DNA from 3 places in the Methylobacterium sp. Leaf361 genome. Region 1 is predicted to be linked to each of the others. Evidence: riboswitches for the same ligand, from Rfam matches in the RefSeq annotation. Region 1 holds a riboswitch; each other region holds the start of a gene.
What was found. A riboswitch is a leader RNA that binds a small molecule or an ion and turns the genes downstream of it on or off. The one in region 1 is predicted to bind cobalamin.
Positions count from the first base shown of each region.

Region 2: another riboswitch for cobalamin. It lies ahead of ASG32_RS10685 (TonB-dependent siderophore receptor); the one in region 1 lies ahead of ASG32_RS02715 (TonB-dependent siderophore receptor).
Region 3: another riboswitch for cobalamin. It lies ahead of ASG32_RS16290 (CbtB domain-containing protein); the one in region 1 lies ahead of ASG32_RS02715 (TonB-dependent siderophore receptor).

Region 1 is NZ_LMPY01000002.1:12,379-22,059, forward strand. It holds gene ASG32_RS33660 (hypothetical protein) at 450-923, shown strand; gene ASG32_RS32080 (hypothetical protein) at 994-1,329, shown strand; cobalamin riboswitch at 1,671-1,880, shown strand; gene ASG32_RS02715 (TonB-dependent siderophore receptor) at 1,989-4,214, shown strand; gene ASG32_RS02720 (ABC transporter substrate-binding protein) at 4,241-5,806, shown strand; gene ASG32_RS02725 (ABC transporter permease) at 5,803-6,741, shown strand; gene ASG32_RS02730 (ABC transporter permease) at 6,741-7,574, shown strand; gene ASG32_RS02735 (ATP-binding cassette domain-containing protein) at 7,571-8,956, shown strand; gene ASG32_RS02740 (transglutaminase family protein) at 9,392-9,681, opposite strand, start outside.
Region 2 is NZ_LMPY01000012.1:225,932-235,612, reverse strand. It holds gene ASG32_RS10700 (TonB-dependent receptor) at 1-681, shown strand, start outside; gene ASG32_RS10695 (helix-turn-helix domain-containing protein) at 887-1,873, shown strand; gene ASG32_RS10690 (peptidase) at 1,948-3,408, opposite strand; gene ASG32_RS10685 (TonB-dependent siderophore receptor) at 3,402-5,585, opposite strand; cobalamin riboswitch at 5,870-6,064, opposite strand; gene ASG32_RS10680 (NUDIX domain-containing protein) at 6,169-6,636, shown strand; gene ASG32_RS10675 (RluA family pseudouridine synthase) at 6,779-8,194, shown strand; gene ASG32_RS10670 (alpha/beta fold hydrolase) at 8,161-8,874, opposite strand; gene ASG32_RS10665 (hypothetical protein) at 9,076-9,456, shown strand; gene ASG32_RS10660 (HAD-IA family hydrolase) at 9,527-9,681, shown strand, end outside.
Region 3 is NZ_LMPY01000023.1:74,714-84,394, reverse strand. It holds gene ASG32_RS16310 (CTP synthase) at 1-1,255, shown strand, start outside; gene ASG32_RS16305 (DNA polymerase III subunit chi) at 1,314-1,766, shown strand; gene ASG32_RS16300 (peptidase S10) at 1,766-3,358, shown strand; gene ASG32_RS16295 (discoidin domain-containing protein) at 3,381-4,745, opposite strand; cobalamin riboswitch at 4,907-5,102, shown strand; gene ASG32_RS16290 (CbtB domain-containing protein) at 5,137-5,319, shown strand; gene ASG32_RS16285 (CbtA family protein) at 5,336-6,088, shown strand; gene ASG32_RS16280 (DUF1636 domain-containing protein) at 6,081-6,482, shown strand; gene cobW (cobalamin biosynthesis protein CobW) at 6,479-7,513, shown strand; gene cobN (cobaltochelatase subunit CobN) at 7,560-9,681, shown strand, end outside.

The sequences.
Region 1 (9,681 bases):
ACGTCGGAGAGATGCGACCCCAACGTCGGGTTCGGCCAACCAAGTTCTGTGGCGCGCAGCGTTCGCAATTCTCCGGGCGACACCGAGAAAATATGCGCGGAGAAGCACAAGCAATTTGATAGTACGCAGCTTCGACGACATCTGCCGTGCGGCTCTGTAATTGATCGCAAAACAGATAAGCCGATATGGCGCCGATACAAATATCCCTTCCTGATTATTGGGCCGCCTCATGAGCGCTATGTGGTGTCGTGCAGCATCCGATACTGGCCAATCAGCCTTCCCTATCCTTCAAATGACAATCGCACGCTTATTGCCCGGATCACTGCCAATCTTATGTGTCGGCTCCAATGCTCGGCTGCCCTGGCGATGCGCTTCATCGCGGCTCGACCTGCAGTGGAGTGCCGGTCGCTGCGCCGCCGCTCGCGCCCGCTGACTGTCAGAGATGCCTGATGCGGGTTCAGCTGACGGAAACGCGGCGCAGCATGGGCGCGCCTCGCCCTACAGTGCTGCGCGGACTGATCGTGCGCTTGCGCGAGATCGAGGGACCAGATCGCGATTTGGATAGCCAGATCGACACGGTCATCCACCGGATCGAGTGGCGGCCATATCGCGATGACGTCAAGATGCTTTGGGGGCACGGTCCAAGCGGTACGGTTCTCCGCCATGGCAAGGATAGTTGTCCCGCCTTCACCGCCAGCCTCGATGCCGCGCAAGAATTGCTGGAACGCATCCTACCTGGATGGTCATGGCAGGTGCATACGGGAAGTCGTTCCGAGGAGGGCTTTCATTGTGCCGTGTGGCGTTCCTGGGGGGCGAATGCGTATCGGAGGCATATCTCCGAGGCCTTCCCGACCCCTGCTCTCGCGATGGTGTTCGCACTCGTAACCGCACTGACGAACGATCCCGAGGCAGATGAACGCTGATCCGAATGTACAATTAGCGAACTAGCACGTGCTGCGCCCAAAGAGCTTTTCACCAGTGCGATCAATCCCGATGAATATCTATCGTTCTCCGATGATACCGAAGCGCCTAGCGTTGACGCTACATCATAACATTGGGCTGCCCGAGGCACGCCGACGCCTCGATCGGCGCGCGAATTGGGCTTTTCGGGATTTGGCGCGAAAAAATATCATCGTTGAATTCGATGAATGGTTCGGCAATAGGTGCGGATTCACAGTCGGCGGCTACGGCCAGAGAGGAAGCGGCGTCATTCAGGTGAACGAAGAGAGTCTTTATGTCGAAGCCCTCGTTCCCTCAATCGTTTGGCAGTTCGCTCCGATGATCGAGGCAGTGGGCCGGTATTATGCGGAGCGCCTGTTATCCGTCTAGGAGGCCGTCTGAGGCAAGGGCTCGAACGGGGCCCATCATCTTCGTATTCGGAGGACGTGCTGTCGCCCATCAGCCGGGTAGGCAAGGTCTGCCACAGGAACGCCCTCAACAGTATGCTCGACTATGAGCCAGTCGATGTTCTGCTCGTCCACGCCTCCGAAGACAATTCTCTGCGGCCAGATCTGGACCAACGACGCGAGGCTGCAGGACCGGAGGCAGCTTCTGTCAGCATATTGGGCCAACCGTCGGCTCTGGCCCGATGCGGCAACGAGCTCCTCCCTCGTTCTACGCGCCGGTGTCTAAGCTGCGTTCAATAGGTTGACTCCTCTTGCTGCAGGACCGATGAGGGACACCGTCAAGGTTCTCACGGTTTCGTGATCGTGAGCTAAGAGGGAATTCGGTGAAGCCCGCAAGGGCGAGGCCGGAGCTGCCCCCGCAACTGTGAGCGGCGAGCCGCTGCCGAGAACGATCACTGGTGCTCTGCACCGGGAAGGTCAGGCAGAGGTGACGACCCGCGAGCCAGGAGACCTGCCTTGGCAATGGTTTTCGTTTCTCGGGCGGGGTGTCCGAAGGGAACGCATGGCCGTGGCAGGCGCTGACCGCCTGCTCTCGCGCAAGCGTGCCTGGAATTGCCCTTGTTCCGGCCAAGGGCTCCCGCAATGCCGCACTGGTCAGGTCTGACGCTCTCGGAGCCACTCCGATTCGCTCACAAGCCCGGTGGCAAGGCCAGTCGTGCCCCGGCGTCCGTGCCCGGCCGGGAACAGACGTGGCCGTGCACGGTCGCTCTGGCAACCTTCCTGACCGTCGGCCTCGATCCGGTCGTCGCGTCCGCGCAGCTGGCCGCCGACGCGACCCAGGAGGTGCGGCTGGACGAGCTGACGGTCCAGGGAAACGGTGGGCCTCGTCTCGTCGCGGATGGCTATCTTGCTAAGCAGAGCGTCAGCGCGACCCGCACGGATACCCCCCTGCGTGAGGTTCCTCAGACCGTTGTCGTCGTCCCGAACCAAGTGCTCGAAGACGCGGCCGCAACCCGGATCGACACCGCCCTCGACCTCGCCGGCGTCGGTCGGGCCAACAACTTCGCAGGCCTCGGGCTCTCGGAATTCACCATCCGCGGCTTCGCCACGGGCGAGTATTACCGCAACGGCTTTCCCATCAACCGCGGCTACCCGAACTCGCCCGATATTGCCTCAATCGAGCGCATCGAGGTTCTCAAGGGCCCCTCGGCCTTCCTCTACGGCCGGGGCGATCCGGGTGGCACCTTCAACATTGTCTCGAAGCAGCCGCTGGCCGCGCGTTCCTTCGCCATCGGCACGCAGTACGGGAGCTTCAACACTAAGCGCAGCACCTTCGATGCGACGGGCGCCGTCAGCGAGGACGGGACGGTCCTGGCCCGTATTACCGGCGCGGTCGAGGACAACGGCAGCTTCCGCGACTTCGTGAGCAGTGACCGCTACTACGTCGCGCCTGCCATTGCGTGGCGCCCCACTGCGGACACGACGATCACGCTCGAAGGCGAGTTGATCAGCGCCGGGCAGATCTTCGACCGGGGCATCGTGCCGTTCCGCGGCAACGTCCTGGCGGTGCCGCGCTCCCGCTACATCGGCGAGCCCGGCCTTGCGCCGTTCCGTAACGACAACGCACTCGGACAGCTGCGTATCGAGCATCGGTTCGATCCCGACTGGGTGCTGACCGCCGGCACGCAGGTGCTGGGCGGCAACATCGCGGGCGACGCTGTGCAGACGGTCGGCATCCTCAACGACGGGCGTACGCTCCGGCGCACCCTGGACCATCGCGAGCTGACCTGGTCCGATCTCGATGTGCAGGTGAATCTCGCCGGCAAGTTCGAGACCGGTCCCTTCCGGCACACCCTGCTGCTCGGCCTGGAGTACGACAGCTACCGCTACCGGGAGGTCATCACCCGGTCGAACTCGACCACCAACCCGTTCTTCCTCGACCTGCTCAACCCCCGCTACGGCCAGGCCCTGCCCCCGCTCACCGTGCCGGGCAGCAACCTCCTGGAGAACACGCAGAGCTACGCCGGATACGTGCAGGACCAGATCGACATCACGCCGCGCCTGCACGCCCTGGTAGGCGTGCGCCTCGAGGATATCGGCCTGACCTCGACCTCCTACATCAACAACACCACGACGCGTCTTCAGGGCACGGCCGCGACGCCGCGCTTCGGTCTCGTCTACGACCTTCTCGACTGGGTCGCCGTCTACGGCAACTACGCGCGCTCGTTCCGGCCGAACAGCGGCACCGACCGCAACTTCCGGCCCTTCGCTTTCCAGGAAGGCGAGGGCTACGAGGTCGGCGCGAAGTTCGACTTGCTCGACGGCCGCCTCAGCGCCACCGCCGCCCTGTTCGACATCACCCGGACGAACGTCCTCACCGCGGATCCGGTGGACCAGAACTTCAGCGTCGCGGCGGGCGAGATCCGCAGCCGCGGCTTCGATCTGAGCGTCGCGGGCTACCTCGCTCCGGGCTGGCGGGTCATCGGGACCTACACCTACGTCGATGCTGCCGTGACCCGCGACAACACCATCCCGGTCGGCTCGCGCGTCGCCAACATCCCCGAGAACGCCTTCGCGTTCCAGAGCGTCTACGAGTTCCAGGGCGGCGCGCTGCGAGGCTTGGGCCTCGGCGGTGGCGTGAACTTCGTCGGCCGCCGCGCGGCGGGCACGGCCGTTTCGACCTTCGACCTGCCCGAATATGCGACCTTCAACCTGATCTCCTACTACCGGATTACGCCGGACGTGCGGGTCTACCTGAATCTCGATAACCTCTTCGACGAGGTCTACTACGACCGCGGCTTCAGCAACCGCTACGCCACGCCGGGCACGCCGCGCCTGATCACCGGCGGCGTCGCCGCCCGCTTCTGATACCTCTCTTCGGAGCCCCGTTCCGCATGACGTTCGTGCCCCGACCACGCCGCGCCGTCCTCCGCGGCTTGCTCGGCCTTGTCGGCCTCCTCGCACTGGCCCCGGCCGCCGGAGCCGCCGAGGACCGAAGCGCGCCCGAGCGCGCGCTGACCGTCGTTGGTCCCTGGGAGGTCGGCGGCCTCGATCCCGCGAGCAACGGCCACGCCTTCACCCGCCTGCAGGTCGCCGAGACCCTCGTTGGCGTCGATACGGCTGGGGCGCCGGCGTCCGGCCTCGCCACCGGATGGACGGTCGCGCCGGACGGCCTAACCTGGCGCTTCCCCCTACGTTCGGGCGTCAGATTCCATGACGGCTCGCCCCTGACCGCGGAGATCGCCGCCGAGAGCCTTCGACGCGCCCGGGCGAATGTCGGTCCGCTCTCGCGCCTCCCCATAGCCACGATCTCGGCCGAGGACGGGGCCGTCGTCGTCGTGCTGAAGCGGCCCTTCGCGCTGCTGCCGGCCTTTCTGGCGAACCACACCACGATCATCCTGGCGCCGGCCTCCTACGACCCGAGTGGGCGGGTCGTCCGGCTCATCGGCACCGGGCCCTATCGCGCCGTTACGGTCGCCCCGCCGCTGCGGATCGAGCTGGAGCGCTTCGACGGCTGGTGGGGCGGACGGCCGGCCATCGCGCGGGCGCGCTACCTCGCCGTCGGCCAGGGCGAGACGCGCGCCCTGATGGCTGAGAGCGGCGAGGCCGACGTCGTGATCTCGATCCTTCCGGTCTCGCTCGCGCGGCTGCGACGGAACCCGAAGCTCGCGGTGCAAACGGTCACCCCACCCCGGACCCGGCTCCTGAAGCTGAATGCAGGCTCACCCCTCTTCTCCGACCCGCGCGCCCGACGCGCGCTGAGCCTCGCCCTCGACCGCGCCGGCCTCGCCAAGGTCCTGCTGCGCAATCCCGGCCTTGGGGCCGACCAGCTCTTCCCGCCCGCCGTCTCAGGCTGGCATGCTGAGGGGATCCCGCCGCTGACCCGCGATCTCGCGCAGGCGCGCCTCCTCCTGGCGCAGGTTGGCTGGCGGCCGGGGACGGACGGCATCCTGGAGCGCGACGGCCGGCGCTTCGCGGCCACCCTGCGCACCTACTCCGCCTGGCCCGAGCTGCCGCCCCTGGCGGCGGCCATCCAGGCGCAAGCCCGCGAGGTCGGCATCGATCTCGCCGTCTCGATCGGCAACACCTCGGACATCCCGGCCCGCCACCGCGACGGCAGCCTCGATCTCGGCCTGATCTCCCGCAGCTTCGCCATGATCCCGGATCCGCTGGGCACGATCCTCCAAGACTTCGGGCCGGACGGGGGTGATTGGGGCGCGATGAACTGGTCGAACGCGGAGACCGCTTCCCTTCTCGACCGGCTCGCCGTCCTCGCCGATCCGGCCGAGCGTGAGCCGCTGCAGCGCAAGCTGGCGGAGATCCTGCAGGCCGAGTTGCCGGTCATCCCGGTGACCTGGGCCGAGTTGGCGGTTGTTGCCAACCGGCGCGTGGCCGGCGTGCGCGCCGATCCACTCGAACGGAGCTACGGGCTCGCCGAGATGCACTGGGGGACGCCATGACGCGGCTTCTCCTCGGACGGCTGACCCAGGCCGCGCTCGTCGCGCTCGTCGTCGGCGGCCTGTGCTTCGCCCTCGTCCGGGTCCTGCCAGGTGACGCGGCCTTCCGCATCGCCGCCGACCGGTACGGCCCGGACGCGCTCACCGCGCAGGCCGCGGAGGCCGTCCGGCAGGAGCTCGGCCTCGACCGACCATGGCCGGAGCTGCTGCTGCACTGGTTCGGCGAGCTCGCCCAGGGGCACCTGGGCAACTCCCTGGTCAGCGGCGAGCCGGTCTCGGAGGAACTCGCGAGCCAGCTCGGGCCCAGCCTGTGGCTCGCCGCCTGCGCCCTCGTCCTGTCCCTGCTGATCGGCCTCCCGCTCGGCCTCGTCAGCGGCCTGCGGGCCGAATCTGGCCTCGACCGGCTCGCGCTGGTCGGAGCCGTGGCGCTGCGGGCCCTGCCGCCCTTCGTGCTGGGCCTCGTCCTGATGCTGGTCTTCAGCATCCGGCTCGAATGGCTGCCGCCGGCCGGCTACGGCACCTGGCGCGAGATGGCGCTTCCGAGCCTGACCCTAGCACTCGGTCTCGCCGCCGTGTCGAGCCGCGTCGCGCGCGACGCCGTCGCCGAGGTCGGGGCCACGACCTACTATCGCTTCGCCCGGCTCAAGGGCCTGCCTGAGCGGGCGGTGCTCGTCCGGCACGGGCTGCGCAACGCCGCCATCCCGGTCGTCACCTATCTCGGCCTCCAGGCGGTCTACCTCATTGAGGGTGTCGTCGTGGTCGAGTCGCTGTTCGCCTATCCGGGCATCGGCCACGCGCTGGTTCATGCCGTCATCGCCCGTGACGTGCCCATGGTTCAGGGCACCGCCCTCGTCATGGGCCTGATGTTCGTCCTCCTCAACCTCGGGGTCGACCTACTCTGCCGGTTCCTCGACCCGCGCCTGGGTGCCACCCGATGATGCTCCAGATGCAGGACCTCACCGGCACGGCGCTGACGCGTCCGACCGCCCGGCCGATCTCGCGCCGGATCGGCCTCGGGCTCCTCGCCCTGCTCGCGGCCTTCGCGCTCCTTGGCCCAATCCTGGTGACCGCCGATCCCGCTCGTCAGGACCTGTCCGCGAGCTTGGCGCCCATCGGCGGCGACTTCCTGCTCGGGGCCGACCATTACGGGCGCAGCCTGCTGGCGCGGCTTGCACACGGGGCTCGGCTTTCCTTCGGCATGGCGCTGCTGACCATGCTGAGCGCGGCGATGCCGGGGCTCCTGCTCGGCGTGCTGGCGGCCTGGCACGGCGGCGTGACGGAGCGGGCCCTCGTAGCCCTGTCCGACATCGTCCTCGCCTTGCCCGGGCTGCTGCTCGTGCTGCTCCTGCTCGCGTTCGCGCCTGGTCACTTCCTGCCGCTTTACCTCGGCCTGTCGCTCTCGCTCTGGGTCGAGTTCTTCCGCGTCGCCCGCACCACCACGGCGCGACTGCTCGTCGAGCCGCGGATCGAGGCCTCGCGCCTGCTCGGCTTCGGGACCTTCTACATTCTGCGCCATCAGGTGTTGCCCGAGATCGCGCCGCTTCTTCTGACGTTGGCCTCCTTCGCGATGGGCACGGCCATCCTGGCGATCTCGACCCTGTCGGCGATCAGCGTCGGGCTGCAGCCGCCGACGCCGGAGCTCGGCAGCATGATTGTCGAGCTCCTGCCCTACTACGCCGAGGCGCCACTGGCGGTCTTGATGCCCGGCATCCTGATCTTCCTGCTGGTGCTCGGCCTGCAGCTCACCGCCCGCGGGGGAACGGTCCGGTGACGGCAGCCCTGCGCATCGAGGATCTCACAATCCGCACAGGGGACCGGGTCCTGGTCTCCGGCTTCTCGGCCTCGGTCGGGCGGGGCGAGCCGCTCACGCTGCTCGGCGAGTCTGGCTCGGGCAAGTCGCTCGTGGCCCAGGCCATCATGGGGACCCTGCCGCCGAGCCTTGTGGCGAGCGGGCGCATCCTCCTCGACGGCGCGGACCTCCTACGCCTCGACGAGGTGGCCCGACGAAGCCTGTGGGGACGGCGCATCGGCCTCCTCCCCCAGGAGCCCTGGACCGCCCTCGATCCGACCATGCGCGCGAAGGGCCAACTCGCCGAGGTCCACCGGTATGTGCATCGGCGCCGAGACGCGGACAGCCTCGCGGCCATGGGGCTCAGTGAGGTCGCCCTCGCCGATGCGGGCGGGCATTACCCGTTCCAGATGTCGGGCGGCATGTGCCAGCGCCTGGCGCTTGCTATGGCGCACGCGGCTGACACCCCGCTGCTTCTGGTCGATGAACCCAGCAAGGGCCTCGACGGCGTCCTGCGTGCCGACGTTGTCGCGCGGCTGCGGCGGGAGATCGCGACAGGACGTTTGCTGCTCACCATCACGCACGACATCGCCTTGGCGCGTGCACTCGGCGGCACGGCCTGCGTGATGCTCGACGGGCAGGCGGTTGAGGCTGGGCCGACGGCGGGTCTCCTCGATGCGCCGATCCATGCCTACACGCGGGCGCTGATCAATGCCGACCCAAGTGCCTGGTCACCTCGCGCGTCAAGGCAGCCGGGCTCCTCAGTGATCGAGGGGACTGGCTTGGCCAAGGCGTTCGGGCGCCGGCAGCTGTTCACAGACCTGAGCGTCCATGTCCGGGAGGGAGAGATCGTCGCCGTGGTGGGGCCGAGCGGCAGTGGCAAGACCACGCTCGGGAATATTCTCATCGGCACCGAGCGGCCGGATTGCGGCTGGGTCCGGCGAATGCCGGGCATCGTCCCGACTAGGTTCCAGAAGCTCTACCAGGATCCTCCGGCGGCCTTTGTGTCGCACCAGACCTTGGGTCGAGCGTTCGACCACCTGGCGCGAAGGCATGGCTTGGCTCAGGAGCGGATTGAGCAGCTGCTCACGCGCCTCAAGCTCTCGCCTGGCCTCCGAGATCAGCGCCCCGGCGAGCTCTCGGGCGGCGAGCTGCAGCGCTTCGCCCTCGCACGCGTGCTGCTGCTCGATCCCGTCTTCTTGTTCGCGGACGAGGCGACGTCACGGCTCGATCCCATCAACCAGATGGAGGTTGCAGGTTTGCTTCGCGAGGCCAACGAGCGGGACGGTCTCGCAATCCTCTTCGTCACGCATGATACGGCGTTGGCCGAGCAGATTGCGGACCGATCAATTATGCTGCGATAGTGGGAAGCTCTCATATCTAAGCGTTCGGTCCGTGAGCTTCGCCGCCCTACGCTGCACGTCCGCTTCGAGGGTGACAGCGGTTGATCGCGGCGGGTGCCCTGGATACCTGCGAAGGGTAACTCTTGGGCCTTCATCCGAGCCGTGAAGAATGTCCGGTTCACCGCCTTGCCTGCTACGAAGCGGACCAGCAGCTTTCGGCCAGACTACGTCATGCCAGAACGCCGTCACGCGCAGAACCGGACGTTCGGTTTCGCGCCCAAGTCGGTCATTCAACTTGTTTGAATAACGCCCAACAAGCAGACATCAGCGCTGCATTTATTGATCTGCATCGAGGACGCGACACGAATTCGCGGTATCTTGGATGCGGCTTGATGGCTTTTGTAGTCAAACGGTCAACGGCTGCAAGCAGCCAACGCCGCATTCAGAAGTCCGCGGTTATATGGGAGGCGCTTCTTCCGTCGTCACGTGGAACGCGACGAGTTCGTTGGGGCCAAAGGTCAGCGTCAACGGGACATCCGCGGCGTCCCGACCATAGGCAATCAGAATCCGACCGATGCGTGAACTGTTGTTGCGCGGATCAAATGTGTGCCAGCGGCCCCCGAGAAAGACCTCCATCCAGGCGGCAAAATCGCCGGGCGCATGGGGCAGCGGCAGACCGATGTCGCTGACATATCCGTTGCAGTAGCGTGCCGGGATGTTGAGACACCGGCAGAACGCGATCGCCA
Region 2 (9,681 bases), on a different contig from region 1:
GACGCCACCGCGACCTTTGAGATCGGCAACCCGAATCTCAAGAAGGAGCGAGCCCGGACCGTCGAGGCCAGCATCCGGCGGGCCGAGGGGCCCTTCCGCCTGGACGCCACCGGCTACTTCACCCGCTACACCGGCTTCATCTACCGGAACTACACGGGTCTGACCTGCGACGACGATTTCGCCTCCTGCGGCGTCGGCACCGACAACCGGCAGATCGTCTACCAGCAGCAGAACGCGACCTTCTACGGCGCCGAGATCATCGGCCAGTACGACCTCGTGCCGGTGGGCAACGGCTTCGCCGGCGTCGAGGCGCAGTTCGACTTCGTCCGCGCTCAGTTCGACAACGGCGCGAACGTGCCGCGCATCCCGCCCTACCGGCTCGGCGGCGGCGTCTACCTGCGGGCCGACGGGTGGTTCGCGCGGGTGAACCTGCTCCACGCCTTCAGCCACGACGCCACGGCCGTGTACGAGACGCCGACCCCCGGCTACGACGACCTGCGCGCCGAACTGAGCTACACCAAGGCCGTCGATCCTGCGGTCTACGGGGCGAGCGCGATCACCCTCGGCCTCCAGGGCCGCAACCTCCTGAACGACGATATCCGCAACTCGACCTCGTTCAAGAAGGACGAGATCCTGCTGCCGGGGCGGAACGTGCGGCTGTTCCTGACGGCGCGGTTCTAGGGTCGGACATCAGGCCGCGGAATCGTGATCATGCTCGAGAGGGATGGATCATCGCCGGTCCGCTTCCGGACGGCGCTGTTTGGCCGGGCGCCGCTGCTCCGCCCCTTGTCCCCCGCCTACCTGTTGTGAAGGTAGATTATATACAATAAACGCCGGGGTTCCCGATCTTCGCCACCGGGTGGCGACAGGGGTGCCCAGGCGGCAGATGCAACCGTTTTTCTCGACAGACGGGATTCATCCCAGAAACGCGGTCCGCCAATGGCGGGAGCTGGTCAACGAGCGGCTCGTGCCTGCCGAGATCGAGACGCCGGATGGTCTCCCGTTCCAGGGACGGCTGGACGTGACGTGTATCGGCGCGATGCCGATCTCGCATTTCTGGCACACAACCGTGCGGACCAGAATCACGGACGCCGAAGCGCGACGCCGCGGGAACCCCGATCGGGTTTTCGTGCTCCTGAAGCTGTCCGGACGGGATACAATCCAGCAGCTTGACCGGGAGGCGAAGACCAAGCCGGGCGACCTCATCTTGCTCGACTCGAGTTCACCCGTGATGGAGGCGGAGACCGGCGACTCCTTGGTTATCGATCTGCCGCGCCAGCGTTTCGAGACCGTTCTGGGCCCGTCCCGACTCTACACCGCGCTCACGGCCGCAGCGGACCTCGCCTCGACGACCCTGACGGGCTCGTACCTTCAGGAACTCGTCCGGGTCAGCGATCGCCTCACTCCTGACGCGGCCGAGCGCATGGCATCGATCGGCGTCGACCTGATCGTGGCGAGCCTCGCCGAACGGATGGCGCAGGAGGCGCCGCGTTCCATCCACGGCAACGTCACGGTCCAGCGCGCCAAGGCCTATGTCGAGGCGAACCTGAGCGATCCGAACCTGGACCCGCCCCGGCTCGCCGCCGCGATGGGCGTGTCGTTGCGGCGGCTGCAGGAGCTGTTTCATGAGCGCGGCCGGCACATCTCCGACTACATCTGGGGACGCCGACTGGAGGTGGCAGCCAAGCGCCTGACCGACCCGGCCTGCGCCACCCTGTCGATCGGCCTGTTGGCTTATGGCTGTGGCTTCAGCAGCCAGGCGCATTTCGCGCGCCGCTTCAAGGATCGCTACGACGTGAGCCCCCGTGAATACCGACAGGCGCACAGGCCGGACGTGGAGGTATTTGCGTCCGCCTCCGGGCTGTCGTCCTGACGCGCAGCACGACCGGATCGGAAGCCACCGCCGGGCCGATCTCGACCGCTCGACAGCACACGCTGAAACCGACCTCAGGCGGACAGCGTCCGACGCAGCCTGCGCCAGCCCGCCACGATCCCGGTGACCGCGATGCCCGCCGCCAGGAGATTCAGGACCCACTGGGCCGTATCGTGCAGGGGGCGGTTGCCGGTGAGCCCCGGCAGGTCGAGCCGGTGCGCGGCGTCGAACAGCCAGCGGTTGATCCGGCCCGAGCGGTCCAGGCGCTGGAGGATCGTGCCGTCCCGGGGATCGACGTGGAGCCACGTGGCGGCCGCGTCGCCGAAGCGCAGGCGCAGCACCGGAAGCGGCCGTGGGTCGGCCCCGTGGGGATACCAGTAGGCGTCGTAGGCGTATAACGGGCGGATCGACCGGAGGGGACCGTCCGCGAAACCGTCTGCCGCGGCCGTCGCGATGCTGCGCGCGTCGAGGGCGGTCGCGCCGTCCGCTGCGACCGTCCGGAGGCCGTCCGCCGTCTCGGCGACGATCCACCAGCGTCCACCGATGGCGGCGAAGCGCAGGGTGCGCGTATCCGGCATGGCGCCATCGCGGAGCCGGTGCGGATCGAGGCCGAGCGCCGGCGGGGTTCCGGCATAGGCGGCGCGCAACGCTACCGGCGGGCTGGTCGCGCTGAACCAGCGGTTCGGGTTCATGGAGATCCAGCCGCTGACGATGAACGTGCTCAAGCCGAGGCCCCCCGCGAGGCCGAGCAGGTGGTGCCAGCGCGCCAGCCCGCGATAGGGCGTGACCGCCCCGGCCGCGTAGCGCCGCCGAAGGCGCAGGCGCCAGATCCCGATCGCGCCTCCACTCAGCGCGCCGAGGGCGGCGAAACCGGAGAGCCACAACAGGATCGTCCGCCACAGCTCCGGCCGGGCCCGCAGCGGCGTGAGGTAGATCCAGTGCGCCACCGAACCCACCCAGTTCCAGCCCCGCTCGAAGCGTGTCGTGTCGAGGGCGATCTCGCCGGTCACCGCAGACACGTAGAGCTCGGTCCCCGCGGCGTCGCCGAGGGCCACCTTCAGGAAGGGCCGGAGCGGGTCGTAGCGGGCCGTGACGGTCCACTGGTCGCGCGCGACCTGCTCGGCCTGCGCAGCCGGAGCACCACCGGCCGCGACACGCAGCGCGTCTGCGGGTGTCAGCGGACCGAGCCGCGCGCCGGTCCGTGCCGAGACCGTCACCCGGGTGCCGTCGTGGCCGGCGATCCGGTAGACCGGCTCGTCGCCCCGCATCTCCAGGCCGAAGGCGGCCGGCACGCCGGCGAGCCCGCCGGCCCGCAGCGCCGCGTCCGGCGCGACCGCGACCTGATCCCAGGCGATCGGGGCGAGCCGCGACAGCCGCTCGGCCTCGGTGAGCGCCGGGAACGGCACGTAGAGCATCACCAGCCCGGAGCCGATCCACAGCGCGAAGAACAGCCCCGCGGCGATCCCGGCCCAGCGGTGGAACAGGAGCAGCCAGCGCCGTCCCGCCTTGCCGAGCCGGCGCGGTCGGCTCACCACGTCACCGTGTAGGCGACCTCGACCGAGCGCGGGCGCCCGAGCAGCCAGTTGGTCCCGACCCCGTTCACGGCGTTGCCCGAGATCGCGTAGACCTTGTCGAACAGGTTGTAGACCCGCACGGACAGGCGCGAGTCCGCCGTCACCTGATGGTCCAGGACCGCGTTGACGAGGTTGTAGGCGGGGCGCCGCGCCGTGTTGCCGAAGTCGCTGTAGACCTGCCCGACGTTCTGCAGCCCGACCCGCGCGGTCCAGTCGCGGGTGACGTCCCAGGTCAGCCAGAGGTTGGCCACGCGCTCGGGCACGTCGATCGGCTGGTTGCCGGCATACGAGACGGTGGCGCCGTTCACCGTCTGGTCGAACCGGTCGTACTGCGCGTGGAGGAGCGCGAGGTTGCCGTCGAGCCGCCAGCCCGGCGCGAAGCGCCAGCCGAGCGCCAGCTCGAAGCCCTGCGAGGACTGGCTCCCCACCTGCGTGGACAGCGTCGGCTGGCCGGGGATCGCCGAGATCAGGTTGTCCTTGACGATCCGGTAGCCCGCGACGGTCCATTCGAGGGCGCCGTCGAAGGCCAGCCCCTTGGCGCCGATCTCGACCTGATCGCCGGTCGCGAGCTTGAAGCCCGCCAGCGACTGCGACAGCGTGATCAGGCTGTTCACCGGGTCGGTGGCGAAGCTGTACTGGGCGTAGAGCGCGCTGTCCGGCGTCGGGTTGTAGACGAGGCCGAACCGGTAGCCGAGCGCCCGGTAGGTCTTCTCGAACCGCGATCCCGTCTGCAAGTCCTCGCGGTTCAGCGTCGGCACGTCGAGGCGCACGCCCGTGAGGAACGACAGCTTGTCCGACAGGATCAGCCGGTCCTCGGCGAAGACCGAGGCCTGGCTCGTCTGCGTCGCGTAGGCCGGACGCGCCCGGCCGTTCTGCGGGAAGAGGCCCGGATCGTAGCCGGTGAGCGGCACGCTCGTGGTCTGGTCGAAGTAGAAGTTGTTGGTGTGGCGGAAGTCGATGTGATTCACGTCGAAGCCGGCCACGAACTGGTTCGGCAGCCCGACCAGGCTGCCCCGGAACGTCGCGTCGAGGCGGTCTCCGACCTGCTCCTGGTTGTGGTAGATCTCCAGGTAGTCGCCCCGGTCCACGAGCCCGGTGCCGCGGTTGTAGCTGTACTGCTCGACGTCGAGCCAGTGGCGCCGGCTGGTCAGCCGGTAGGCGGTGTTGCGGATCGTGATGTCGGCCGAGGGGGACCACTCGGTCTTGAGCTGGGTCCAGTTGTCGGCCCAGGTGATCTTCGCGTCGCGGACGTTGTAGTTGTTGAACCGGATGAGATCCGGGATCCGTCCCTCGACCAGCGGGGTGCCCCAGTAGCGGGCGGGCTCCTGGTAGCCGAGATCGTGGCTCAGGGTGAAGGCGAGGTCGGCGCTCGGCCGGAACAGCAGGGCGGCGGAGACCGCGAGGTTACGGAAATCGCCCTCCGGCCGCATCCAGCCGTCGGCGCGGTTGCCGCTGACGTTGAGGCGGTACGCGAAGGTGTCGCCGTACTCAGCCTGGCCCAGCGGGCCGCCGGAATCGAGGGCGAGCCGCGCGACCCCGTCGGTGCCGATCACCGCGCGGGCGGCGTTGATCGGCACGAAGACCGGCTTCTTGGGCACCACGTTGATGACGCCGCCGATGGCGCCGTCGCCGTAGAGCACCGAGGACGGCCCGCGCAGCACCTCGATCCGCTCGACGTTCCACGTGTCGAACGGGAAGGTCACGGTGTTGGCGCCGACGTAGAAGCGCGTGCCGTCGTAGAGCTGCTGGATCGAGTTCGGGCCGGCGAAGCCGCGGGACGTGAACGCGCCGTTGCCGTTGCCGGGCGCCGCGATGGTGGTGATGCCGGTCGCGTCCTGAGTCACGGCCTCGGCGATCGTGTCCTGGCCGCGCAGCCGCGCGGTCTCGCCCGACACGATGTCGAGGCTGGCCGGCGTCTCCAGCGGCGTCAGGCCGAGGCGGCTCGCGGTCCGGTCGGGGGTGCGCAGGTTGAGGCCATTCGGCGGCAGGCGGCTCGGGTCGCCGCCCGCGCCGGCGACGGACAGCTCATCCAGCGTGACCGCCTCCTGGGCGGCGGTCGGACTGGCGAGGAGCGCGAGGAGAACGCCGCAGAGCGGGGCCCGCCCGCCGGGGCGGGAGCGATGGGTCGATAGAGACATGGGGAAAGCGGTCCGTGCACGGCGCGCGCCGGCCCCCGCGTCCTACAAGCATTGTAATAACATTACAATGCGCTCGCTGTCCGGTAGCCTCTGCCCGTGCGGGCGCGCGACGGCGTGCTGCGACAGGGCTCGAGGGGTTCGAGACGGCGGAGACGGGCATGGGGAACGGCGTCGCGGGCGCGCTTGTTGTGGCACGTCACCGCGAACGAGGCCTCGGCGGCCGCCTCCCCTCGGGACTGGCGTCGCCTCGACACCCGCCAGGACACCCCGCCCGGCGCGTTTCGCGTGTGACCACGGCTGACGGCAGGTCTCCTGGCTCGCGGGTCGCCGCCCTCGCACCGTCTTCCCGGGGTGGACCCAGTGACGTGGTGGTGAAGGGCTCGCCGCTTACAGTTGCGGGGGCAGCCGCGGCTTCGGGGCGAACCCCTCACCGCGTTCCCTTTTGATCCCCGAGGGGAACCGTCGAGCACAGCTTGGCCGTAGCGGGGGCGGGCGTCAACCGTGTGTCCGGTTGTTGCCGTGGATCGGCGCGCTGTGCGCCGGTCCGTTGCGGCCTCGCCGACGACGGGCTAGCCCGTGCGGGATGACGGTCTGGCGGCCCCCTGCGGAGATTCGCGTGAAGGCACTGGGTCTGCCCCGGCGCGGCAACAGCCTGCTCGTGGCCGAGGTCCGCGCGGATGACGGGCGGCTGAAAGGCGTCCGGCCGCTCGGCGGCAGCGTCACGTTCGGCGAGCGGGTCGAGGACGCCGTGATCCGGGAATTCCAGGAGGAGCTCGGCGTCACCGTCTCGGTGCTCGGCGGCCCCCGCGTCATGGAGAACATCTTCACGCACGAGGGGCAGGTCGGGCACGAGGTGCTGTTCCTGTTCCCCGTCGCCCTGCCGCCGCGGCGGTTCGACGGGCAGGAGCGCTTCGTCTTCCACGAGGATTCCGGCACCGCCTGCGTGGCGCGGTGGTGCGATCTGGACGGGCTCGACGTGCCGGGCGGTCCCGACCTCTTCCCCGCCGGCCTGAAGGCCCGCCTCCGCGACGCGTGGCGCGCGGAGCCCTGACGGACCGGGCCGGCCCACCGCCTTTGCCGCTCGGCGCGGGCGATGCTACAGCCGGGCAATCCCATCGGTCCGGACGTCCGCGACGCCGCGGCCCATGCGCCCGGACGCTCCGTCCGACGCGGAGACGGGTGCCGGCGGAAGCATGACGATACGACCTCCCAGAAGCGGCGGGCCGACGGGGCGCAAGCCTCAGGCCGGCAAGTCCAGCGCCAGCAAGTTCAGGGGCGGCAAGGCCCAGGCCGACGGCCGCGCCCGCACGGGCCCGCGCACCAGCGCCCGCGACGCCGCCGAGCGCGCGGCCCGCAACCGCGGCGAGGATGCCGGCACCCGCGATCCCTGGGGCGCGCAGGCCGCTGCGGCCCCGGCGCCGGCCCGGCCGCCGAAGCCGCGCCGCGACGCCGCCGCACCGCGCGACGCCGCACCGCGCGACGCCGCGGCGGGCAAGCCCGGCGGCCGGCCGCCGGCCAAGCGCTCGGCGGCCCCCTCCCCGGCCCTCGCCTCTGCCCCCGCGCCCGGTCCGACCCGGCGCGAGCAGCGCGCCGCCGCCTCCGCGACCCTCGCCTCCGGCGTGCAGACCCTGACCGTCGAGCCGGACGAGGCTGGGATGCGGATCGACCGCTTCCTCACCGCCCGCTTCCCGCTCCTGCCCTTCACCCGCGTGCAGACCATCGTCCGCAAGGGCGAGTTGCGGGTCGACGGCAAGCGCGCCAAGCCGAACGACCGGCTGGAGCCGGGCATGAGCGTGCGCGTGCCGCCGCTGCGCCTCGACCAGCCCACCGAGCGGCCGCGCAGCGCCGCCCGCGAGCAGGACGACGCCGCCTTCATCCGGTCGCTGATCCTCTACGAGGATGCCGACATGATGATCCTCAACAAGCCCTTCGGCCTCGCGGTCCAGGGCGGTTCGGGGACGGTCCGGCACGTGGACGGCCTGCTCGCCGCCCTCACGGGTCCGGACGGCCAGAAGCCGCGCCTCGTCCACCGGCTGGACAAGGACACGGCCGGCTGCCTGATCATCGCCAAGACCCGGCTCGCCGCCGCGACGCTGGCGAAAAGCTTCCGCTCGCGGGCGGCCCGGAAGATCTACTGGGCGCTCACCGCGGGCGTGCCGCGGGTCCGGCAGGGGCGCGTCTCGACCTACCTCGCCAAGGAGGAGCCCACCGACGCCGACGCGCGGATGCGGGTCGCCAAGCACGGCGACGAGGGCGCGAGCCACGCGCTGACCTACTACGCGATGGTCGATCAGGCCGCCCAGAAGCTGTCCTGGCTGTCGTTCAAGCCGGTCACCGGCCGCACGCACCAGCTGCGCGCCCACGCGGCCCATATCGGCCACCCGATCGTGGGCGACCCGAAATACTTCTCCGTCGAGAACTGGGAGCTGCCGGGCGGCATCCAGAACCGCCTCCACCTGCTCGCCCGGCGGATCGTCATTCCGCACCCGCGGACCGGCAAGCCGGTCGACGTGAGCGCGCCGCTCCCGCCCCACATGGCGCAGAGCTGGAACCTCCTGGGCTTCGACGCCGCCCGCTACGACCCGATCGTCGAGGCTCCGGAGGCCTGAGCCCGCAGCCAGGGCACGATCACGTCCGCCAGCGCGTCCGGGGCCTCGAGCGGCAGCATGTGGCCCGACCCGTCGATCACCCTCAGCGTCGCGCCTGGGATGCCGTCGCGGAGCTCCCGCGCCTCGTCGAGGCTGCGCAGGGCGTCCTGGGCCGCCGCCACGACCAGGGTCGGGCAGCCGATCGCGCCGAGGCGGTCGCCATCGGATTCGCGCGCCTGCCCGGCCTGGCGCAGGAAGACCTCTCCGCCGAGGCGGTCGCCCATCTGCCGGATCCGGCTCAGGAGGGCGCCGTCGCCGGCGCGGTCCGGGTGCACCGACTGGAGGATCGCCGACCGGCTGAGGCCCCGGTAGCCCTGCTGGCGGATATGGGCGACGGCGGCCGCCTTCCGGCGCGCCTGGGCCGGCGTGTCGGCCCGCGACGAGGTGGCGACGAGGACCAACGCCTCCACCCGGTCCGGCACGAGCCGGGCGACCGCGCGGGCGACGTAGCCGCCCATGGAGAAGCCCACGAGCCCGAAGCGCGGCGGCGCCTCCGCGACGACGCGGCGCGCCATGTCGGCGATGGCGGCGTCCCGCGCGAGGTCGCCGTGCGTGATCGGACCCACCTCGGCGAGGCGCGCGACCACGTCCGACCAGAGGTCGGCATCGGTCATGAAGCCGGGCAGCAGCACGAGGTTCATCGCCGGATCACCCTTCCCGTCCCCCAGATAACCGTCACGCGAGCGCCCGTCAGCGCCGCGGCATCTCCGGTGAAAGTCGGGTGCGGTCCGGGCGTCCCGCGCGGCGCATGCCTTGGCAACCGGCCGCGCCGCCTCATATGCTGCCCCGCGCCCCGCCGATCCGCCGCGGGGCCTGTTCCCGGCGGTTCGAGACCCTGACACATGAAGCTCGCGATGCTGGCCTGCCTCGCCGCCCTGTGCCTCACCGGGCCGATCGCGCATGCCGCGCCGGGCGAGACGACCAGGGCGGCGCCGACGGCGAACGGCACCCACCCCCCCGAGACGGCGACCCCGCATCCGGCCCCGGCGCCCGCCCCGGGCGCGGCGCCCGCGCAGGCCGCCCCGCGCACCGCCAACAGTGCCCGCGCGGAGCGCCGGCGGCGCTCCTACGCGGCCTGCAACCGCGCCTCGCATCAGCGCGGGTTGCGCGGCGGCAAGCGCCGGCGCTTCCTGATCCGGTGCCGGCTCGGCTACGAGCGGACCCGGATCCCCGGCGGCCAGCCCGCCGCGGCCGCGCCGGCCCAGCCGGGCCGGAAGCCGTGACGGGGACCCGCCTCCTTTTACCCGCGCCGGCGGGGCGGCTCGCGGCGCGACTTCCGGCGCGTCGGTCGCGATGAGGCTCGTCGTCTTCGACGTCGACGGCACCCTCGTCGACAGCCAGCACCTGATCGTGGCGGCCCAGGAGGTGGCGTTCGCGGAGAACGGCCTGCCGGCGCCCGGGCGGCGGGAGGCCCTGTCGGTGGTCGGCCTGTCGCTGCCGCAGGCCTT
Region 3 (9,681 bases), on a different contig from region 1:
CGTCCTCGACGGCAACGACAGCTTCGACTTCGTGCTGGTGGAGATCGGCGGCACGGTCGGCGACATCGAGGGCCTGCCGTTCTTCGAGGCGATCCGGCAGCTCGGGCAGGAGCTGCCGCGGGGCACCTGCTGCTACGTCCACCTGACGCTGCTGCCCTACATCCCGTCCGCCGGCGAGCTGAAGACCAAGCCGACCCAGCACTCCGTGAAGGAGCTGCGCTCCATCGGCATCCAGCCCGACATCCTGCTCTGCCGCTGCGACCGGCCGATCCCGATGGACGAGCGGCGCAAGCTCGCGCTGTTCTGCAACGTCCGCCAGACCGCGGTCATCGAGGCCCTCGACGTGGCCTCGATCTACGAGGTGCCGCTCTCCTATCGGACCGCGGGCCTCGACCGGGAGGTGCTCGGCCACTTCGGCCTGGAGCACGGCGAGGAGCCGGATCTCGGCCGCTGGCAGACCATCGCCGAGCGCGTGCGCAATCCCGAGGGCGAGGTCTCGATCGCCATCGTGGGTAAGTACACGGGGCTGAAGGACGCCTACAAGTCGCTGACCGAGGCGCTGACCCACGGGGGCATCAGCCACCGGGTGAAGGTCAATCTCGAGTGGATCGAGGCCGAGGTGTTCGAGCGCGAGGATCCGGCGCCCTTCCTCGAAGGCCTCAACGGGATCCTCGTGCCGGGCGGCTTCGGTCAGCGCGGGGCCGAGGGCAAGATCCGCGCGGCCCGCTACGCCCGCGAGAAGCGCATCCCCTATCTCGGCATCTGCTTCGGCATGCAGATGGCGGTGATCGAGGCGGCCCGCTCGCTGGCCGGGATGCCGGAGGCCAACTCCACGGAGTTCGGCGACACCGCCGAGCCGGTGGTCGGCCTGCTCACCGAGTGGCTGCGCGGCAACGAGCTGGAGCGGCGCGCGGCGGCCGGCGATCTCGGCGGCACGATGCGGCTCGGCGCCTACGAGGCGAAGCTCGACCCCGAGTCCAAGATCGCCCAGATTTACGGGTCCGATCAGATCTCGGAGCGCCACCGCCACCGCTACGAGGTCAACATGGCCTATCGCGAGCGGCTGGAGGCCAAGGGCCTGCGCTTCTCGGGCGTGTCCCCCGACGGCCTGTTGCCCGAGACGGTGGAGCATGTCGGGCACCCGTGGTTCATCGGCGTGCAGTTCCACCCGGAGCTGAAGTCGCGTCCGTTCGAGCCGCACCCGCTGTTCAAGGGCTTCGTCGGCGCCGCGATCGAGCAGAGCCGCCTGGTCTGAGGCCGCGGCGGCGCGCCGCTGCTCGCGCGGCGGCCCGCGGCCCTATATCCTCGGTGCCGTGACCGAGATCCTCTTCTACCATATGCAGCGGCAGCCCCTGGAGAAGGTGCTGCCGAACCTCGTCGAGCGCTCGCTGGACCGCGGCTGGCAGTCCGCGATCCAGGCGGCGAGCGAGGAGCGCCTGCAGGCGCTCGATGACCACCTCTGGACTTATTCCGACGAGAGCTTCCTGCCGCACGGCACCGACCGCGAGCCCGACGCCGCGAGCCAGCCGGTGGTGCTCACGCTCCGGGACGTGAATCCCAACACCGCCTCGATCCGCTTCCTGGTGGAGGGCGCCGACCTGCCGCCCGACGCCGGGCAGTACGAGCGGATCTGCATCCTGTTCGACGGGACCGACCAGGACGCGCTGCTGCGCGCCCGCGAGCAGTGGAAGCAGGCCAAGGACGCCGGTCACGCGGTGGCCTACTGGCAGCAGGACGAGTCCGGACGCTGGAACAAGAAGGCTTGATGGTGGCCCCCCACGCACGTCTCGCGCGCGCCGCGCTCGCCCTCGCCCTGGCTCTGGCCGCGCCCCCAGCCACCCTCGCCCAGGACGCGCCGCACGGCCATCCCGCGGAGAGCAAACCGGCGCAGCGCGGACCGGAGGGGCGCCGCCTGCCGCCCGATTCGACGACCAAGCAGAGCGTGACGCTGCCGGACGGCCGGACCCTCGACTTCACCGCCACCGCCGGCAGCCTGCCCCTCGTCGACGAGGCGGGCAAGCTGCAGGCCGAGATCGCCTACGTCGCCTACACGATGGCGCCGCAGGCCGGCCGGGAGCGTCCCGTCACTTTCGCGGTCAATGGCGGCCCGGGCGCCGCCTCGGCCTATCTCAATATCGGGGCGATCGGGCCCTGGCGGCTGCCGGTCGGCGGCGACAGCATCAGCCCGTCGCAGCCGGTGACGCTGACGCCCAACGACGGGACGTGGCTCGGCTTCACCGACCTTATCTTCCTCGATCCCGTGGGGACCGGGTACAGCCGGGCCGCGGACGGGAACGGCAAGGCCTACTGGTCGATCGAATCCGACGCCTCGACCCTGGCGGCGACCATCGCGCGCTACCTGCGCGTCAACGACCGCATGGCGAGCCCGAAATTCTTCGTCGGCGAGAGCTACGGCGGCTTCCGCGGCCCGCTGATCGCCGAGAAGCTCCAAGAGGAGATCGGCGTCGGCCTGTCCGGCATGGTGCTGCTCTCGCCGGTGCTCGATTTCGCGTGGCTGGAGACGCCGCGGGCCAATCCGTGGGGCTACGTGCTGAAGCTGCCCTCGCTGGCGGCGGGCGCGCTCGAGCGGGCCGGCACGGTGCCGACGCCGACCCTGCTCGGCGACGCGGAGGCCTACGCCTCGGGCCCGTACCTGAGCGACCTGCTCAAGGGGCCGAGCGACACGGCCGCCGTCGCCCGGATGACCGAGAAGGTCGCGCCCCTCGTCGGTCTCGACCCCGCCCTGGTGCGCGCGCAGGCGGCGCGCCTCTCGACCCGCAGCGTCCAGCGCGAGATCGACCGCGCAGAGGGCCGCGTGACCAGCGCCTACGACACCGGCATCACCGGCTGGGACCCGAACCCGGACGCCGCCCAGTCGAGCTTCGAGGATCCCCAGCTCACCGCCCTCCAGGCACCGCTGACGAGCGCGATGCTCGACCTCTACGCGCGGACGCTGAAATGGCCGGTGACCAACATGCGCTACGAGCTCCTGAACAACGCCGTCAATCGCGGCTGGAGCTGGGGCTCGGGCCGGCAGGCGCCCGAGGTCCTGTCGAACCTGAAGGGCGATCTGGCGCTCGACGGGCACCTGCGCGTCCTCGTGGCGCACGGCTTCACCGACCTGGTGACGCCCTACTTCGCCTCGAAGCTCCTGCTGGCGCAGGTCCCGGCCTACGCCGCCGGCCGCCTGAGCCTCGCGGTCTATCCGGGCGGGCACATGTTCTACACGCGTCCGGATTCGCGCGCCGCCTTCCGGGCGGACGTGGAGCGGATGTACACGGACGCCCTGAAGGTGCGCGACGCCGGCTCGACCCGTCCGGCCGGAGCCCCCGCCGAGCATCTCCGGACGGCGCCGTAGCGCCTCCGGCCCGCCGCGCCGGTCACGCGTCGTCGAAGGCGAGGGCCTCGGCCGGGTAATCCACCATCGTCCGGCGCTGCGCGTCGGTGTTCTGCCACTCGCCGACCTTCATGTAGCGGCCCTCGAGATCGCGGACCTCGACCACCTTCCCGATGGTGGGGATCGACTGGAAGCCCTGCGGCCAGTTCGACGCGAAGTAGAAGACCTGCTCGACGTGGTCCGAGAGGTGGCAGATCCCCGGCCCGAAGGTCCCCAGCCCGAAGACGAGGTAGCGGCCGTTCACGAGCGCCGCGACGTCGGAGATCAGCGACTCGCTCTGGATCTCCACGGGCAATCCGCGCCGCTCGGCGTACGCCTCCACCTCGGCGATGACCGGATTCAGTCTGTTCTCGAAGACGAGCTTGACCGAGCGGATCCGACCCTCGGCCAGGAGCCGGTCGATGACCATCCGGTAGAACGCGAAGGGCGGCTGCGGGTAGTGCGGATCGACCCAGGTGCTGAAGATGTCGCCCGACCGGATGTGGATCAGGAGTTGGTCGTGGGGCTTCACCGGGAAGCTCTTCGGCAGGCCGTTGAACAGCGGCCGGATCACGCTCTGCACGATCGCGCGCGAATCCGTCGGCCCCCGCAGCGCGGTCACGCGCTCGAACTGCGTCGGGTCGAAATACAGGCCCGACAGGAAGTAGCCGTCCGCCGGCAGCGGCTCGTCCGGCGGGATGAAGGTGATCCCGTCGCAGGTCAGCCGCTCGGTCAGGAAGATCACCTTGCTGCGGTCGACCTTGGGTACCTTGATGTACTTCAGGTTGAGCGCCTTCGCGATGGACACCGCGATGATGTACTGGACGAGGCAGTTGCCGAAGGCGCCGTTCTCGAACAGCGACAGGCCGACCAGGGCGTGGCTGGCGCGGTCGGGCGCCGACTGGAGCGCGTAGGTGACGTAGACGTTGGCGCCGGGCTTCTCGTTCAGGAGCGTCACGTCGAGGCCGAGCATCGCCCGCAGCGCGATCAGGTCGACCGCGGCCTCGTCGGCGCGGATGCCGATGCCGGCGATCCGGGCCGGTTCGGGCGCGGCGATCCGGACCGCGCGCGCCCAGGCCCGCTCGTCGGGGACGATTGCGGCGACGAGGGTGTCCGGGGTCGCGGTCCAGCCGGCGAGGTCCGGCTCGGCCCACGTCACGCCGTCCTGCGAGACCGCCACCGCGACGTCGCCGGGCTCCGCGGGAACCGCCCCCTCCCCCGGCCGCAGGGCGACGGAATGGATCGGGAAGCGGCCGCCGAGGTCGACCTCGAGCCACGTCGTTCCCGTGCCCGCATCGGAGACGATCCGCGGCTCACGGCCGGCCGCGAGATCGACGAGAACCGGGATCGGATCGTCTGTCGGGGCCATCGGGTCTCCGGGAGTTCAGCGCCCGCGCCGGGGCCGGGCGGGTATCGGGTGCGGCGGTGCCCGCTCCGGGGCGCGGCCGTCAAGCCCGCCCCGATCGCGGGGCGGGCACGGGAAACGGCCGCGATCCGGCGCCGCTCCGTTGTGTCCCGGCGGTCATGCGTCTACAACGGCCGGGCGACGGTGCCCCGGAGACGGGGTGAAAAGGGAATGCGGTGAGGGGTTTGAAGCCCCGATTCCGCGGCTGCCCCCGCAACTGTGAGCGGCGAGCGCCCGCCAAGCGCCACCGGAGCGATCCGGGAAGGCGGTGGGCGCGCCGAGCCGCGAGCCAGGAGACCTGCCGTCGTGACAGGATCCCGCAATGCCGCCGGTGGGGCGGCTGGAGACGCTTCTGATGACGACGCAAACCCTCGCCCCCGTCGCCGCCGGCACCCGCGCGTCGGAGCGCCCGATCGCCGTCGCGCTCGCGGCCGTGTTGGGCCTCGGCCTGCTGTTCATGGCGGGCTTCTCGCCGGCGATCGCGCTCCACAACGCGGCGCACGATTTCCGGCACACTCAGAACTTCCCCTGCCACTGACGTCCCGGGACCAGGGATGATCATCCGGCTCCTGTCGGCGGCCCTCGCCGCCGGCTTCTTCGCGGCTGCCATCGTGACGGGGCTCGAACTCACGCTGACCTCGCCGCTGATCGTCGCGGTCGAGCGCTACGAGCAGCAGGAGGCGCCGAACCGGGCTGCCAAGGCGCTCCCGATCAAGGCGTTCCCGATCGTGCTGGCCCATGCCGGGCACGACCACGCCGCGCCCGACGCCGCGCCGGAATGGCAGCCCGCGCCCGGCCTGCCGCGGATGGCCTTCACCGGGCTCGCGACCCTCGTGGGCGGCGTTGGCTACGCGCTGCTGCTCGGCGCGGTGATGCTCGCCTGCGGCCGCGAGCCCACGCCGCAGGTCGGCCTCGCCTTCGCGGTGGCGGGCTTCGCCAGCGTCGCCCTCGCGCCGGGCCTCGGCCTGCCGCCGGAATTGCCCGGCAGCGCGGCGGCCCCGCTCGCGACGCGGCAGGCGTGGTGGGTGATGACCGCCGCGGCGACCGGCATGGGGCTCTACCTGATCACGATCCGCCGCGCGCTGATCACGATCCTCGGGGGGCTCGTCCTGATCATCGCCCCGCACGTCGTCGGCGCCCCGCAGGCGCCCGAGGCCGCATCCGAACTTCCGGCGGCGCTCGCCGCGCAATTCGCCGCGCGGTCGCTCGCCATCAGCTTCGTGTTCTGGATCCTGATCGGGCTGGGGCTCGGCTGGGCGTGGCAGGCCTTCGCCCGCGGCGCGGATCGGGGAGCGGCCCGTGCCTGAGACCGTTCTCTACGTCTGCACCACCTGCCGCCGCCCGGACGACGATCCGGACGGGCCCCGCGCCGGGGCCCGCCTGCTGGAGGCGCTCCGGGGGCGGAGCGGCGCTACGCCGGACCTGCGGGTCGAGGCGGTGGAGTGCCTGTCGGTCTGCAAGCGGCCCTGCACCGTGGCGGTCGCCGCGGCCGACCGCTGGACCTACGTCTACGGCGACATGGATCCGGCCGCCTCGGCCGAGATCATCCTCGGCGGTCTCGCGGCCTACGCGGCGACCCCGGACGGCATCGTGCCCTGGCGCGAGCGTCCGGAGGCGTTCCGCAAGGGCGTGATCGCCCGCATCCCCCCTTTCCCAGAACCCCGCCCGGTCCCCGCCGGCACCCTGGAGCCCGCGGAATGACCCTCGTGAACAAGATCCCCTGCACCATCGTCACCGGCTTCCTCGGGGCCGGCAAGACGACCCTCGTCCGCCACGTGGTCGAGAACGCCAAGGGGCGCCGCCTCGCCATCCTGGTGAACGAGTTCGGCGACATCGGCTTCGACAAGTCCTTCCTGGCCGCCTGCGGCGTCGAGGGCTGCACCGAGGACGCCATCGTCGAGCTGCCGAACGGCTGCATCTGCTGCACGGTCGCGGACGATTTCGTGCCGGCGCTGGAGACCCTGCTCGGCCGCGCCGAACCGCCGGAGCACATCCTGATCGAGACCTCGGGCCTCGCCCTGCCGAAGCCGCTGGTCCAGGCGTTCCAGTGGCCGGCGATCCGCTCGCGGGTGACCGTCGACGGCGTGGTCGCGGTGGTCGACGGCCCGGCGGTGGCCTCGGGCGCCTTCGCGGAGGACCCGGAGGCCCTCGCGGCCCAGCGCGCCGCCGACCAGTCGGTCGACCACGACAACCCCCTGGAGGAGGTGTTCGAGGACCAGCTCCTCTGCGCCGACCTCGTGGTCGTCAACAAGGCCGACCTGATCGACGCCGCGACGCGGGCGCGGGTCCGCGCCGAGGTCGAGGGGCACCTGCCCCGCGCCGTGAAGGTGGTCGAGACCGAGAACGGCGCCATCGACCCGCGGGTGCTGCTCGGCCTCGGCGCGGCCGCCGAGGACGATCTCGACGCCCGACCCTCGCATCACGGCGAGGGCGAGGACCATGACCACGACGATTTCGAGACCGTGGCGCTGCCGGTGCGCCCGGCGGTGACCGCGGGGGATCTCGCGGCCCGGGTTGAGGCGGCGGCCGAGGCCGCCGGCGTCCTGCGCATCAAGGGCTTCGCCGAGGTCGAGGGCAAGCCGATGCGCCTCGTGGTGCAGGGTGTCGGCCGGCGCGTGACCCATCATTTCGACCGCCCCTGGCGGGCCGGGGAAGCCCGCGACGGGACGCTGGTGGTGATCGGCCTCAAGGGCTTCGACAAGAACGCCGTCGCGGCGGCCCTCGCGGGATGAGGCCGGTCGCGCACGCCCGCCCGGACTCGCTCTAGGGGCCGCCGCGGTGCATCTCGTGCGCATCGATGCCGTCTCCCTCGACGAGGGCGAGGCGGCCGTGGATCTCGGGCAGGAGCCCGGCGACCTCGTGGTGCTGTCCTTCACCGACAGCGACCTCGCGTCGGTCGGGCAGGCCCACGCCGCGGAGCCCGGCCTGCCGAGCCTGCGGCTCGCGAAGCTCGCCAGGCTGCGGCACCCGCTCTCGGTCGACCTCTACGTCGAGCGCGTCGTGGCGCGCGCCAAGGTCGTGGTGATCCGCTGCCTGGGCGGCCTCGATTACTGGCGCTACGGGATCGAGCGCTGCGCCGAGGCCGCGCGGGCGCACGGCGTCGTCCTCGCGGTCCTGCCGGGCGACGACCGGCCGGACCCGCGCCTCGCCGCCTTCTCCACCGATCCCGACCTCGCCGGGCAGCTCGACGCCTATTTCCGGGCCGGCGGCCCCGACAACCTGCGGCGGATGCTGCGGCGCCTCGCGATCCGCCTGGGCGCCGACGGCCCGGTCGAGCCGCCGCAGCCGCTCCCGCGCGGGTTTCCCTGGTGCCCCGGCTGCGGAGTTCTTCCCCTCGAGGCAGCCCTCGCCGCGGCCGCAACCGCGGTCCCGCTCGCCGGAGCGCGCAGCGCGGCGGAGCCCGTCGCGCTCCTGCTGATCTACCGCTCCGCCGTGCTCGGAGGCGACACCGGCCCGTTCGTCGCCCTCGCCGCCGCCCTGCGGGCGCGCGGGATCGGCGTGCTGCCGATGGCCGTATCCAGCCTGAAGGAGCCACAGGCCGCCGCCGCGGTCGCCGCGGCCGTGCGCGCGCGCAGGCCCGACCTCGTGATCGCCGCGACCGCCTTCTCGGCCCGCGAGGACGAGACCGGTTTCGTGCTCGACGGCGGCGACTGCCCGGTTCTCCAGGCCTTCACGGTCGGCTCGCCCCGCGCGGCCTGGGAGGCCTCCGCCCGCGGTCTCGGCGCGGCCGATCTCGCCATGCAGGTCGCGCTGCCGGAATTCGACGGCCGGCTCTCGGGCTTCCCGATCTCGTTCAAGGAGGAGAGTGCCGAGATCGCCGGCTTCGCCGAGCGGCGCGCCGTGCCCTACGAGGCCGGCATCGCCGCGCTGGCCGACCGGGCCGCGGGATGGCTGCGGCTGTCCGCCCTGCCCCGGGCGGCGCGGCGCGTCGCCCTGGTCCTGTCCGACTACCCTGCCCGCGGCGGCCGGGCCGGCTTCGCGGTCGGCCTCGACACGCCCGCGAGCGCCCGCGCGATCGCCGCCGACCTCGCGGCCGCGGGCTACGCGGCGGGCGCGCTTCCGGAGCCCGGAGCGCTGATGGCGGCGCTCACGGAGGGCCCGGCCGCCTTCCGGGTGCCGCTCGCGGACTACGCGGCGTGGTGGCGCACGCTCTCCGAGGACGTCCGCGCCGCCGTGACCGACAGCTGGGGTGAAGCCGAGGCGGACCCGGCCTGCGTCGACGGCGCCTTCCGGTTCCGGATGGTCCGGGACGGCGGCCTCGCGGTCTTCCTCCAGCCCGACCGCGGCCGCGATCCCGATCGCAAGAAAGGCTACCACGACCTCGACCGCGCCCCGACCCACGCCTACCTGGCCTTCCATCTCGGCCTGCGGCAGCAATTCGACGCCCTGGTGCAGCTCGGCACGCACGGCACCGCGGAGTGGCTGCCGGGCAAGGCCGTGGCCCTGTCACCCGACTGCTTCCCGGCGCTCTGCGTCGGCGGGCTGCCGGTGATCTACCCGTTCATCGTCGACGACCCGGGTGAGGCCGCGCCGCTCAAGCGCCGCCTCGGCGGCGTGGCGCTCGGGCACCTCACGCCCGACACCGCCGTCCACGCGCTGACGCCCGAGGCGGCCCGCCTCCGCGAGCTGGTGGAGGAGTATTCCGCCGCCAGCGTGCTCGATCCCCGCCGGGCCGATCTCATCGCCCGCGCCATCCTGGAGGAGGCCGGATCGGCCGGACTGCTGGACGGGGCCGGGATCGGCGCGGACACGCCGATGGACGAGGCGCTGACGCGGCTCGACGCGCATCTCTGCGATCTCGGCGAGACCGTCTTCCGCGACGGCCTGCACGTCTTCGCCCGCGCTCCGGACGAAGCCGCGGAGGCCGTCGCGGCGAGCGCGGACTCCGAGCGCGCCGGTC